Linked DNA regions of Alkalilimnicola ehrlichii MLHE-1. The main gene of each other region encodes a partner of the protein of the gene in region 2 in a complex. Links are inferred from orthologs where the notes say so. Each region holds a gene or a part of one and is shown on either strand. Other genes may lie near its edges.

Region 1 (4,144 bases), 1.7 Mb from region 2 along the record:
CGGCCGTGTGCGCCGTGGAGCGTGGCGCGCGCATCGTGCGGACCCATGACGTGGCGCCGACCGTGGATGCGCTGCGGGTCGCCGGGGCGGCGATGGCCGCGGCACAGGGAGCACCCATAACGGGGCAGGAGAAACAGTAACGTGAAAAAGGAATACTTTGGCACCGACGGCATTCGCGGCACCGTCGGGGAGCCGCCCATCACCCCGGATTTCATGCTGCATCTGGGCTGGGCGGCCGGGCGGGTTTTGGCGCGCGCCGGGCAGTCCTCGGTGTTGGTCGGCAAGGACACCCGGATCTCCGGCTACATGCTGGAGTCCGCCCTGGAGTCCGGCTTTGCGGCCGCCGGGGTCAACGTCAAACTGCTCGGGCCCATGCCCACCCCGGCCATAGCCTACCTGACACGCACTCTGCGGGCCGCCGCCGGGGTGGTGATCAGCGCCTCACACAACCCCCACGAAGACAACGGGATCAAGTTCTTCTCCGATGATGGGGAGAAGCTCGACGATGCCACCGAGCTGGCCATTGAGGCCGAACTGCGGCAACCCCTCAAGCCGGCGCCCTCCGCGCGGCTGGGGAAGGCCTCCCGGATCAACGACGCCCCGGGGCGTTATATCGAGTTCTGTAAACGCAGCTTTCCCTACGAACTGAGCCTGCGGGGCCTGCGCCTGGTGGTCGACTGTGCCAATGGCGCCACCTACCACGTGGCCCCCGCGGTCTTCCACGAGCTGGGCGCCGAGGTCATCCCGTTGGCCGATGACCCGGATGGTCTGAATATCAACGCCGACTGCGGCTCGTTGCACCCGAAGGGCCTCCAGGCCGCCGTGCGTGAGCACGATGCGGACGCCGGCATCGCCTTTGACGGGGATGGCGACCGCGTGATTATGGTGGATCACCGGGGCGAGGTGGTGGACGGCGACGGTCTGCTCTACATCATCGCCCGGCAGCGGATGGCCAACGGCGGGCTTGCCGGTCCGGTGGTGGGTACCGTCATGAGCAACCTGGGTCTGGAGCAGGGCATCGGCCGCTTGGGGCTGCCCTTCCTGCGCGCCAAGGTGGGCGACCGTTACGTGATGGAGATGCTCCGCCGTGAAGGCGGCATCCTCGGTGGTGAATCCTCCGGCCACTTGATCTGCCTGGACCGGACCACCACCGGCGACGGTATTGTCTCGGCGCTGCAGGTGCTGGAGGCCATGGCGGCGCAGGAGCGGACGCTGGCGGAGCTGGCGGACGGTATGGACCGGCTGCCGCAGATCATGGTCAACGTGCCCATCAGCCGCGGCGTGCCGGTCCAGGACCATGCCACCGTCACCGACGCCGTGCGCGATGCGGAAACCCGGCTCGCCGGCCGCGGGCGGGTGCTGCTGAGGCCCTCCGGGACGGAGCCGGTGCTGCGGGTGATGGTCGAGGGGCCGGATCAGGCCGAGGTTTCAGCCACCGCCGAGGCCATCGCCGGCGCCGTGCGTGAGGCGCACGCCACCCTGACCGCCCCCCGTTAAATTGACCCTGCCCGTGGCCGACGGTATTCTTCCCGGCGGTTAATTGTTACGGCAAGGAGTGTGCCATGCGTAAGCCGATGGTTGCGGGCAACTGGAAGATGAATGGGTCCCTGGCGCTAGTCAACGACATGGGGCGGGCCCTGGCCGATGTCGACTGCAGCGCCGTCGACGTGCTGGTTTGCCCTCCGTTTCCCTATATCGGGCCGCTGCGCCGCGCGGTTCCGGACGAGTCCGGCGTGGCGCTGGGCGGGCAGGACGTCTCCCGCTACGACTCCGGTGCCTACACCGGTGAGGTGGCGGGTGCCATGCTTGCCGAAATGGGCTGCCGCCATGTCATTGTCGGCCACTCGGAGCGCCGGGCCATGCACGCCGAGACCGATGAGGTGGTGGTCGACAAGGTGCAGGCGGCGCTGCGCGCCGGATTGACGCCCATCGTCTGTGTCGGCGAGACCCTCGAGGCCCGGGATGCTGGCGAGACCGAGCAGGTGGTGGGTCGTCAGTTGGACGCGGTGCTCGAGTTAGGCGGTTTCGTGGTCGAAAAGCTTGTCTTGGCCTACGAACCGGTCTGGGCCATCGGTACCGGCCGCACCGCCAGCCCGGAGCAGGCTCAGGCAGTGCATGCCTTCATTCGGCAGCGCGCGGCCGATGCCCTCGGCGACGAGTTGGCCCAGCGACTGCCCATCCTCTACGGCGGCAGCGTCAAGCCGGGCAACGCCCGGGAGTTGTTCGGCTGCGCCGATGTGGACGGTGGGCTGATCGGCGGTGCCTCGCTCGACCCGGACGGCTTTCTGGAGATCATCTCTGCGGCGCGGCCCTGAACCTGGCCGCCCCGCTCCCCTTCAACCCGACGTGACAGAGGCTCCATGTTTCAGATTCTGCTCGCCATACACGTGATTATCGCCGTCGTTCTGGTCGTGCTCGTCTTGCTGCAGCAAGGCAAGGGTGCCGATATGGGGGCGGCCTTTGGCAGCGGGGCCTCGTCCACCGTGTTCGGCTCCCGCGGCGCCGGTAGCTTCCTGACCCGGGTCACCACCGGGCTGGCGATCACCTTTTTCGCCACCAGCCTGGTCTTGGCGATCCTCGCGGCCAGGGGAACGGATGCGCCGGGGAGCCTGCTGGAACGCGAGCAGGAGGTGGAGGAGACGGTGCCGCCGGCCGCTGACGATGAGCCAGAGGCCCCGGAGGTTGATGACGAACTGCCGCCGCCTGCCGGAGAGTGATCCCGGCAGGCGTTTTTGCGTTGAGATGGCGGGGGCAAACTGGTAGACTTACCCCCGCTTTCAACGAGTACCACTTGCCCTCAAAAAGGGGCGAGTTACCACCGAATAAATGCCGATGTGGTGGAACTGGTAGACACGCTGTCTTGAGGGGGCAGTGGCGAAAGCCGTGCCGGTTCGAGTCCGGCCATCGGCACCATATAAATGCATAAAAAGAAAAGAGTCCCGACCTGACGTCCATGGGGGCGATCTAAACCTAACGTCGGGGAGCAGCCCCACAGCGCCGGCCCTTGGCCGGGCCGGCGCGGGGCGCCCAGCAGAGAGGCGAGTCTAGATGCTGGAAAACTATCTGCCCATTCTGGTCTTCATCATCTTTGGGCTTTTATTCGGGATGGTCTTTCTGGCGGTGGGGTTCCTGTTGGCGCCCTCCAAGCCGGATGCGGAGAAGCTTTCGCCGTACGAATGCGGTTTTGAGGCATTCGAAGACTCCCGCATGAAGTTCGACGTGCGCTACTATCTCGTCGCCATCCTGTTCATTATTTTTGATCTGGAGATCGCCTTTCTCTTTCCCTGGGCGATCGTACTGGACGACATCGGCATGTTCGGCATCCTGGCCATGGCGCTGTTCATCGGCCTGCTGCTGATCGGCTTCCTCTACGAGTGGAAGAAGGGGGCGCTGGAATGGGAGTAGAAGGCCTGCTCGAGAAGGGCTTTGTCACCACCTCGGCGGACAAAGTCATCAACTGGGCCCGCACCGGCTCCATGTGGCCGATGACCTTTGGTCTTGCCTGCTGCGCGGTGGAGATGATGCAGGCCGGTGCCGCCCGTTACGACCTGGACCGGTTCGGGATCATCTTCCGGCCCAGCCCCCGCCAATCCGATGTCATGATCGTCGCCGGCACCCTCTGCAACAAGATGGCCCCGGCGCTGCGCAAGGTTTACGACCAGATGCCCGAGCCCCGTTGGGTGATCTCCATGGGTTCCTGTGCCAACGGCGGCGGCTACTACCATTACTCCTACTCCGTTGTGCGCGGCTGCGACCGGGTGGTGCCGGTGGATGTCTACGTCCCCGGCTGCCCACCCACGGCCGAGGCCCTGATCTGGGGCATCATGCAGCTGCAGAAGAAGATTCGCACCACCAATACCATCGCCCGCTAAGGGGAGTCGGATGGCCAAGAAGCTGGAACAGCTCCAAACAGCCGTTCAGGAACGGCTGGGAGAAAGACTGCGCGATTGCGTTCTGGATGCCGACCGGGGTGAACTCGCCATCGAGGTGGCCCCGGCCGATCTGCACCAGGCAATGACCACGCTGCGCGACGCCGAGGGCTTGCGCTTCGATATGCTGATGGACCTCGCCGGTGTCGACTACGCTGCCTGGGGCGAGGACGAGTGGTTCACGGACACCGCCGAAGGGACGGGGTTCAGCCGCG
Region 2 (7,768 bases):
TACCTCAACACCGATCTGCAGGTGCGCAACTTCATTCGTAAGAAGCTCGCGCACGCATCGGTGAGCCGGATCCGCATCGAGCGGCCCGCAAAGAACGCGCTGGTGACCATCCACACCGCCCGTCCCGGCATTGTCATTGGGAAAAAGGGCGAGGATATCGATCGGCTGCGGGGCGAAGTGGCCCGGCTGATGGGTGTACCGGTGCACATCAACATTGAAGAGATCCGCAAGCCGGAGCTCGACGCCAAGCTGGTCGCCGAGAGTGTGGCCCAGCAGCTGGAGCGGCGCATCATGTTCCGCCGCGCCATGAAGCGGGCCGTGGGCAACGCCATGCGGCTCGGCGCCCAGGGCATCAAGGTGCACGTCTCCGGTCGTCTCAACGGCGCCGAGATCGCGCGCAGCGAGTGGTACCGCGAGGGGCGCGTGCCGCTGCATACCCTGCGCGCCAACATCGACTACGGGGTCGCCGAGGCCCACACCACCTATGGCGTGATCGGCGTCAAGGTCTGGGTCTTCAAGGGCGAGATCATCGACAGCGACGCCCAGCCGGCGGCTGGTGGCGAAGGCGCCCGTCAGGGCAAGGGTTGAAGTCATGCTACAGCCGAAGAGAACGAAGTTTCGGAAACAGCAGAAGGGCCGCAACTACGGCCTGGCCTCGCGCGGCAACGCCGTCTCCTTCGGTGAGTACGGGCTCAAGGCCGTGACGCGCGGTCCGATTACCGCGCGCCAGATCGAGGCCGGCCGGCGGGCCATCAACCGCCACGTCAAGCGTGGTGGCAAGGTCTGGATCCGGGTCTTCCCGGACAAGCCGATCACCGCCAAGCCGCTGGAAGTGCGGCAGGGTAAGGGTAAGGGCAACGTGGACCACTGGGCCTTTCCGGTGCAGCCGGGCCGCGTGCTCTATGAGATCGAGGGCGTTTCCGAGGAGCTGGCGCGCGAGGCGTTCCGCCGCGCGGCGGCCAAGCTGCCGGTCAGGACCACCTTTGTGCAGCGGACGGTGCTGTGATGAAAGCGAGCGAACTCAGAGAGAAAGACGTAACCGCTCTGCAGGCCGAGCTCGGTGAGCGCCTCAAGGAGCGTTTTAACCTGCGCATCCAACAGGCGACCGGGCAACTGGCGCGGCCGGATCAACTCCGGAAGGTTCGTCGCGACATCGCCCGGGTCAAGACGGTGCTCAACGAGAAGACGGCAGGTAAGGCGTGATGACTGAGAATGAGAAGGTGACCCGGAACGTCCAGGGCCGGGTAGTCAGCAACAAGGCCGACAAGACCATCACGGTGCTGGTGGAGCGGCGGGTTCGTCATCCGCTTTATGGGAAGTACATCCGGCGCTCTTCCAAGATGCAAGCCCACGACGAAGGCAATGAGTGCCAGGTCGGGGATGTGGTCACCATCGAGCAGTGCCGGCCGATCTCCAAGAGCAAGGCCTGGCGGTTGGTCAAGGTACTCGAGCGCGCCGCTCAGTAAGCGCGCGCAAGGCTCGACCCCAAGCGGTCGCAGTGCGGACACAGACAGCGGGATATCGCCATGATTCAGATGCAGACCACCCTGGGTGTAGCCGACAATTCCGGCGCGCGCCAGGTCCAGTGTATTAAGGTGCTCGGGGGCTCCCGGCGCCGTTATGCCGGCATCGGCGACATTATCAAGGTGAGCGTCAAGGATGCGATCCCGCGTGGGCGGGTCAAGAAGGGCGAGGTGTACAACGCCGTCGTCGTTCGGACCCGCCGCGGTGTACGCCGTCCGGACGGCTCCGTCATCCGATTCGACGGCAATGCCGCCGTGCTGCTGAATAACCAGCTTCAGCCCATTGGAACCCGCGTATTCGGGCCCGTGACCCGGGAGCTGCGCAGCGAGAAGTTCATGCGCATCATCTCCCTGGCGCCCGAGGTGCTTTGAAGAGGTAGTCATGCGCAAGATCAGGCAAGGCGACGACGTCGTCATCATCGCCGGCAAGGACAAAGGCCGTCGCGGGCGTGTCATTCGGGTGTATCCCGACCAGGAGAAGCTCCTGGTCGAGAACGTCAACGTGGTGAAGCGCCACCGAAAGGGTAACCCGCAGCAGGGCGAGGCCGGCGGCATCATCGAGCAGGAAAAGCCGATCCATCAGTCCAACGTGGCGCTCTACAACCCAGCCACGGAGAAGGGTGATCGTGTAGGCATCCGGGTGCTGGAGGACGGGAGCAAGGCCCGTTACTTCAAGTCCAACAACGAACTGGTCGACGGTTAAGGTGCGGTGATGGTCAGGCTGCAAGAACAGTATCAAGCCGAGGTCAAGCAGGCCCTGCGGGACCGGTTCGGCTATGACAACGTGATGGAGATTCCGCGGCTCAGCAAGGTCACCCTGAACATGGGCCTGGGCGAGGCGGTACGGGACAAGAAGGTCCTGGAGAGCGCGCAGGCGGAGATGGCGGAGATCGCCGGTCAGAAGCCGATTCTGACTTACGCCCGCAAGTCGGTGGCCGGGTTCAAGATCCGCGACGGCTGGCCCATCGGCTGCAAGGTGACGCTGCGCCGGGAGCGGATGTATGAGTTCCTGGACCGGTTCATCAACGTGGCCGCGCCGCGCATCCGCGACTTCCGCGGCTTCAATCCGCGGTCGTTTGACGGCCGGGGCAACTACAACCTCGGTGTCCGGGAACAGCTGATCTTCCCGGAGATCGACTACGAAAAAGTGGACGCCGTGCGCGGGATGGATATCACCATCACCACGACGGCGAAGACCGACGAGGAGGGCCAGGCCCTGCTCGAAGGCTTCAACTTCCCGTTCCGCAAGTAAACAGACGAGATAGGTTCCGGCGATGGCAAAGGTTTCAATGGTTGAGCGCGAGCGCAAGCGGCAGAAGACGGTCCGCCGCTTTGCCGCGAAGCGCGAGGCGCTGAAGGCGATTATCAACAGCGTTGACGCCACCCAGCAGGAGCGGTTCGAGGCGCAGCTGAAGTTGCAGAAGCTGCCGCGGGACTCGAGCCCTGTCCGGGGCAGGAACCGCTGCCGTGTGACCGGTCGGCCGAGGGGCTATTACCGCAAGTTCGGGCTGGGGCGGAACAAGCTCCGCGAGGCGGCCATGAACGGCGAGATTCCCGGTCTGGTCAAGTCCAGCTGGTAAGCCCGCTCGCGCTACCCATACAGGCAGGTATAACCATGAGCATGACCGATCCCATTGCTGACATGCTGACCCGCGTTCGCAACGCCCAACGGGCGGAGAAGGCCGAAGTCAGCATGCCGTCGTCGAAGATCAAGCAGGCCATCGCCAACGTGCTGAAGGAAGAGGGCTACATCGAGTCCTTTGAGGTCGGCGGCGATGAGAAGAAGCCGGAGCTGAAGATCAGCTTGCGCTACTACCAGGGCGAGCCGGTGATCCGCGAGCTGGAGCGGGCCTCCAGCCCGGGGCTGCGGCTGTTCAAGGACAAGGGTTCTCTGCCCCGCGTGCGTAACGGGCTGGGCGTGGCCATTGTCTCCACTTCCAAGGGCGTGATGACCGACCGTGCCGCCAGGGAGGCGGGTCACGGTGGTGAGGTGCTCTGCTACGTCTTCTAAGGCAGGTTGAACAATGTCGAGAGTAGCGAAACGACCCGTCAAGGTGCCGTCCGGAGTGGAGGTCAAGCTTGATGGGCAGGACGTCAAGGTAAAGGGCCCGAAGGGCGAGCTGGCCTGGACGGTTCACGATTGGGTGGCCGTTGAGCAGGCAGACGGCGAGCTGCGGGTTCAGGCGCAACTGGATGACCGGCGCGCGGTTGCCCTGGCTGGGACCACCCGGGCCCTTCTGAACAACATGGTCACCGGGGTGAGCCAGGGCTTCGAGCGCAAGCTCGAGCTGCGTGGCGTTGGCTACCGGGCGCAGGTCCAGGGCAAGAACCTGAACCTGACCCTGGGCTTCAGCCATCCGGTGGATTACCCGGTTCCCGAGGGGATCACCATCGAGGCGCCCAGCCAGACGGAAATCGTCGTCAAGGGCGCTGACAAGCAACAGGTGGGCGAGGTCGCCGCGCAGATCCGGGCGTTCCGGCCGCCGGAGCCCTACAAGGGCAAAGGCGTGCGGTACGCGGATGAGCGCGTGGTCCTCAAGGAAGCCAAGAAGAAGTAGGCAGGTTCAGGCGTATGGATAAGAAAGCAACCCGTTTGCGGCGTGCGCGCCGGGCCCGCGCCAAGATCGCCGAGCTCAAGGTGCATCGGTTGAGCGTGCACCGCACGCCGCGGCACATGTATGCGCAGATCATCGCCCCGGACGGCGGCCGCACCCTGGTCGCCGCTTCGACGGTGGAGAAGGATCTGCGCAGCCGGGCCGAGGGCACCGGCAACTGCTCGGCCGCTGCCGAGGTGGGCCGGCTCATCGCCGAGCGTGCCAAGGCCGCAGGTGTTGAGCGCGTGGCCTTCGATCGCTCCGGCTTCAAGTATCATGGCCGGGTGAAGACGCTGGCAGATGCCGCCCGCGAGGCCGGCCTGCAATTCTAATCAGGGGCAGGATTCATGGCGAATACTGACGCACAGAATGACGGCCTTCGCGAGAAGCTGGTCGCGATCAACCGGGTCGCCAAAGTCGTCAAGGGCGGCCGGCAGTTCGGTTTCACCGCGCTGGCCGTGGTAGGTGATGGTGACGGCCAGGTGGGCTTCGGCTACGGCAAGGCGCGTGAGGTGCCGGCCGCCATCCAGAAGGCGATGGAAAAGGCGCGGGCCAACATGAAGCGGGTTCACCTCGATGGGGGCACGCTGCAGTACGCGGTCACGGCCAACCACGGCTCGTCCAAGGTCTACATGCAGCCAGCGTCGGCCGGTACCGGCATCATCGCCGGCGGGGCTATGCGCGCGGTTTTTGAGGTGGTGGGTGTCCAGGACGTGCTGGCCAAGGCGATCGGTTCCCGCAACCCCATCAACGTGGTGCGCGCCACCATCAAGGGGCTGACGGACGTGGACTCCCCGGATGCCGTTGCGGCCCGCCGGGGCAAGAAGGTTGAGGACATCGTAGGCTAGCCATGACGACTCAAAAGCAGCTCAAGGTGACCCAGAAGCGCAGCACCGTCGGCCGGATTGCCAGCCACAAGGCCTGTGTGGCCGGTCTGGGTCTGCGCCGCATCAATCACAGCGTGGTGGTGGCCGATACCCCGGAGAACCGGGGCATGATCAACAAGGTGGCCTACCTCCTGGAAGTCGAGGAGTGCTGACATGCGTTTGAATTCCCTCCGTCCGGCCGCCGGCAGCCGTCCCGACGCGAACCGCGTCGGCCGCGGTGCGGGTACCGGCAATGGCAAGACCGCCGGCCGTGGCCACAAGGGCCAGCACAGCCGCTCCGGGGGCTTCACCAAGGTCGGCTTCGAGGGCGGTCAAATGCCCTTGCAGCGCCGGGTGCCGAAAGTGGGCTTCCGCTCCCGCAAGGCGTTGACCCGGGCCGAGGTGCGCTTGTCCGAGCTGAACAAGGTCGAGGGTGATACCGTGGACCTGCTGACGCTGAAGCAGGCCGGCATCATCAATCGCGGCGTGCGCACGGCCAAGGTGATTGCCTCGGGCAAAGTGGAGCGCGCGGTGACGGTGCAGGGGCTGGCGGTCACCAAGGGTGCCCGCGAGGCCATCGAGGCGGCTGGCGGAAAGGTAGAGGCGTAAGTGGCCACCGGCGGGAGCAATGCGGCAGGGCTGGGCGGACTCGGCAAGCTGACCGAGGTGCGCCAGCGTCTGGTCTTCGTGCTGATGGCGCTGATTGTCTACCGCATCGGCACCCACATCACGATCCCCGGGATCGACCCCGAAGCGCTCGCCGTCATGGTGGAGCAGCAGCGGGGCACGATCCTGGAGATGTTCAACATGTTCGCCGGTGGCGCGTTGGAGCGACTCTCCATCTTCGCCCTGGGCATCATGCCGTACATCTCCTCCGCCATCATCATGCAGCTGCTCACGGCGGTGATTCCCACCCTGGAGCGGCTCAAGAAGGAAGGTGAGGCGGGCCGCCGGAAGATCACCCAGTACACCCGTTACGGGGCGCTCGGGTTGGCGATCTTCCAGGGGATCGGTATCAGTGTCGCGTTGCAGAGCCAGGGTGTGGCGGCAACGCCCGGGCCGGCCTTTGTGTTCATCAGCACGGTGACGTTGGCCACCGGGACCATGTTCCTGATGTGGCTCGGTGAACAGGTGACCGAGCGGGGTATCGGCAACGGTATCTCAATCATCATCTTCGCCGGCATCGTCGCCGGGCTGCCGAGCGCGATCGGCGGCACGCTGGAGCTCAACCGCACCGGTGAGATCGGCGCCGGGGTCATCTTGGCGCTGGCGGTGCTGGGTGTCGCGGTGGTCAGCTTCGTGGTGTTCGTGGAGCGGGGTCAGCGCCGGATCACGGTGAACTACGCGCGGCGGCAGCAGGGCCGGAAGATGTACCAGGCCCAGAGCAGCCACCTCCCGCTGAAGCTGAACATGGCCGGGGTGATTCCGCCGATCTTCGCCTCCAGCATTATCCTGTTCCCGTCGACGCTGGGGCAGTGGTTCGGCGAGGGCACCGGGATCGAATGGCTGGGGCCGCTGGCGGCCACGCTGAGCCCGGGGCAGCCGTTGTATGTGGCGTTCTACGCGGTCGCCATCATCTTCTTCTGCTTCTTCTATACGGCGCTGGTGTTCAACGCCCGCGATACGGCGGACAACCTGAAGCGCTCCGGTGCGTTTATCCCGGGGATTCGGCCGGGCGAGCAGACCGCAAAGTACATCGACAGTGTGATGAGCAGGCTCACCTTTTGGGGGGCCATCTACATCACCGCCGTCTGTCTGCTGCCGGAGTTCCTGATCCTGTACTGGAACGTGCCTTTCTACTTCGGCGGGACGTCCCTGCTGATTATCGTCATCGTCATCATGGACTTCATGGCGCAATTGCAGGCCCACCTGGTGTCGCACCAGTACGAGCCGTTGATGAAGAAGGCGAACCTCAAGGGACAGGGTCCGGCCGGCGGGGGTCTCCTGCGGTGAGACCTGGCGGCCCCCGCGCTCGCGGGGGCGCGCTCAGCGGGATTTTCTGATATCCTTCGCGCCCACCCGGGTTCGGGCAGGCGGGTGACAGGCTTTGGTTTTGGAGACGAATCATGAAAGTACGTGCGTCGGTCAAAAAGATCTGCCGTAACTGCAAGATCGTTCGCCGCAACGGTGTGGTGCGGGTGATCTGCTCCGACGGCCGGCATAAGCAGCGTCAGGGCTGAGCGGCCGGAGTTGCAGCAGGGCACTAGGTTTGGATACAATCGCGGGTTTTCCGCGCACTGAGACTGGGAGAGAGGCTTCATGGCCCGTATTGCAGGTGTCAACATTCCCGTCCACAAGCACGCCTGGGTGGCGCTGACCTCTATTTACGGCGTCGGCCGTACCCGGGCCAAGGCCATCTGCGATGAGGCAGGCGTGCCGCGGGACCGCAAGGTCAAGGAACTCACCGAGCAGGAGCTCGAGGCGATCCGTACCGCGCTGGGCAAGTACGAGGTCGAGGGTGACCTGCGTCGTGCCGTGGCCATGGACATCAAACGGCTGATGGATCTGGGCTGCTACCGCGGCATCCGTCACCGTCGCGGTCTGCCGGTACGCGGTCAGCGCACGCAGACCAATGCCCGTACCCGTAAGGGCCCGCGTCGCGGTCCGGCAGGCAAGTAACCCGCCTGCCCGCCCGGCGGGGCAGGGCCGAATAAGGGTTCGAGTGAATCTTCAAGATCAGGATTTAGCAAATGGCGAAAGCAGCGACCCGGTCACGCACTAAGCGTGCCAAGCGTACGGTGGTTGACGGCATCGCGCACATCAACGCGACCTTCAACAACACGAT

The links. Proteins that work in one complex are often made in the same cells at the same time.
Region 1: the proteins of secY (region 2) and secG are in contact, whole or in part, in a crystal structure (PDB 5AWW), measured with the Thermus thermophilus proteins. The link is inferred for Alkalilimnicola ehrlichii MLHE-1 from one-to-one orthologs. Residues at the interface, in WP_096411648.1 of Thermus thermophilus: Leu14, Gln16, Arg17, Phe20, Ile34, Pro35, Pro37, Ile72, Arg108, Arg109, Asn112, Gln113, Arg116, Ile117, Ile120, Pro145, Gly146, Trp147, Phe152, Phe155, Val156, Val159, Thr160, Val162, Ala163, Gly164, Ala166, Leu167, Trp170, Glu173; in WP_223903268.1 of Thermus thermophilus: Tyr5, Ile9, Tyr12, Leu13, Ala16, Leu19, Val20, Val23, Leu24, Gln26, Glu27, Pro28, Gln30, Gly31, Ala32, Asp34, Leu35, Met36, Gly37, Gly38, Ser39, Ala40, Asp41, Leu42, Phe43, Ala45, Arg46, Val48, Tyr53, Thr56.

The regions. Positions count from the first base shown.
Region 1 is NC_008340.1:2,239,378-2,243,521, reverse strand. The notes cover bases 1,152-4,038. They hold secG (preprotein translocase subunit SecG), read left to right. Parts: upstream 1,152-2,360; coding sequence 2,361-2,717; downstream 2,718-4,038. Other genes in these bases: MLG_RS10000 (NADH-quinone oxidoreductase subunit C), read left to right, coding at 3,883-4,038; MLG_RS10005 (NuoB/complex I 20 kDa subunit family protein), read left to right, coding at 3,396-3,872; MLG_RS10010 (NADH-quinone oxidoreductase subunit A), read left to right, coding at 3,049-3,405; tpiA (triose-phosphate isomerase), read left to right, coding at 1,563-2,315; glmM (phosphoglucosamine mutase), read left to right, coding at 1,152-1,497. In the rest of the region: folP (dihydropteroate synthase), read left to right, coding at 1-140; more of glmM, read left to right, coding at 142-1,151; more of MLG_RS10000, read left to right, coding at 4,039-4,144. UniProt on the Bacillus subtilis protein: Involved in protein export. Participates in an early event of protein translocation.
Region 2 is NC_008340.1:521,384-529,151, forward strand. The notes cover bases 4,772-7,764. They hold secY (preprotein translocase subunit SecY), read left to right. Parts: upstream 4,772-5,592; coding sequence 5,593-6,936; downstream 6,937-7,764. Other genes in these bases: rpsE (30S ribosomal protein S5), read left to right, coding at 4,772-4,965; rpmD (50S ribosomal protein L30), read left to right, coding at 4,968-5,156; rplO (50S ribosomal protein L15), read left to right, coding at 5,158-5,592; rpmJ (50S ribosomal protein L36), read left to right, coding at 7,050-7,163; rpsM (30S ribosomal protein S13), read left to right, coding at 7,243-7,602. Outside these bases: rpsC (30S ribosomal protein S3), read left to right, coding at 1-588; rplP (50S ribosomal protein L16), read left to right, coding at 593-1,006; rpmC (50S ribosomal protein L29), read left to right, coding at 1,006-1,203; rpsQ (30S ribosomal protein S17), read left to right, coding at 1,203-1,466; rplN (50S ribosomal protein L14), read left to right, coding at 1,527-1,895; rplX (50S ribosomal protein L24), read left to right, coding at 1,906-2,226; rplE (50S ribosomal protein L5), read left to right, coding at 2,236-2,775; rpsN (30S ribosomal protein S14), read left to right, coding at 2,798-3,103; rpsH (30S ribosomal protein S8), read left to right, coding at 3,139-3,534; rplF (50S ribosomal protein L6), read left to right, coding at 3,548-4,081; rplR (50S ribosomal protein L18), read left to right, coding at 4,096-4,449; more of rpsE, read left to right, coding at 4,465-4,771; more of rpsK, read left to right, coding at 7,765-7,768. UniProt on the Bacillus subtilis protein: The central subunit of the protein translocation channel SecYEG. Consists of two halves formed by TMs 1-5 and 6-10.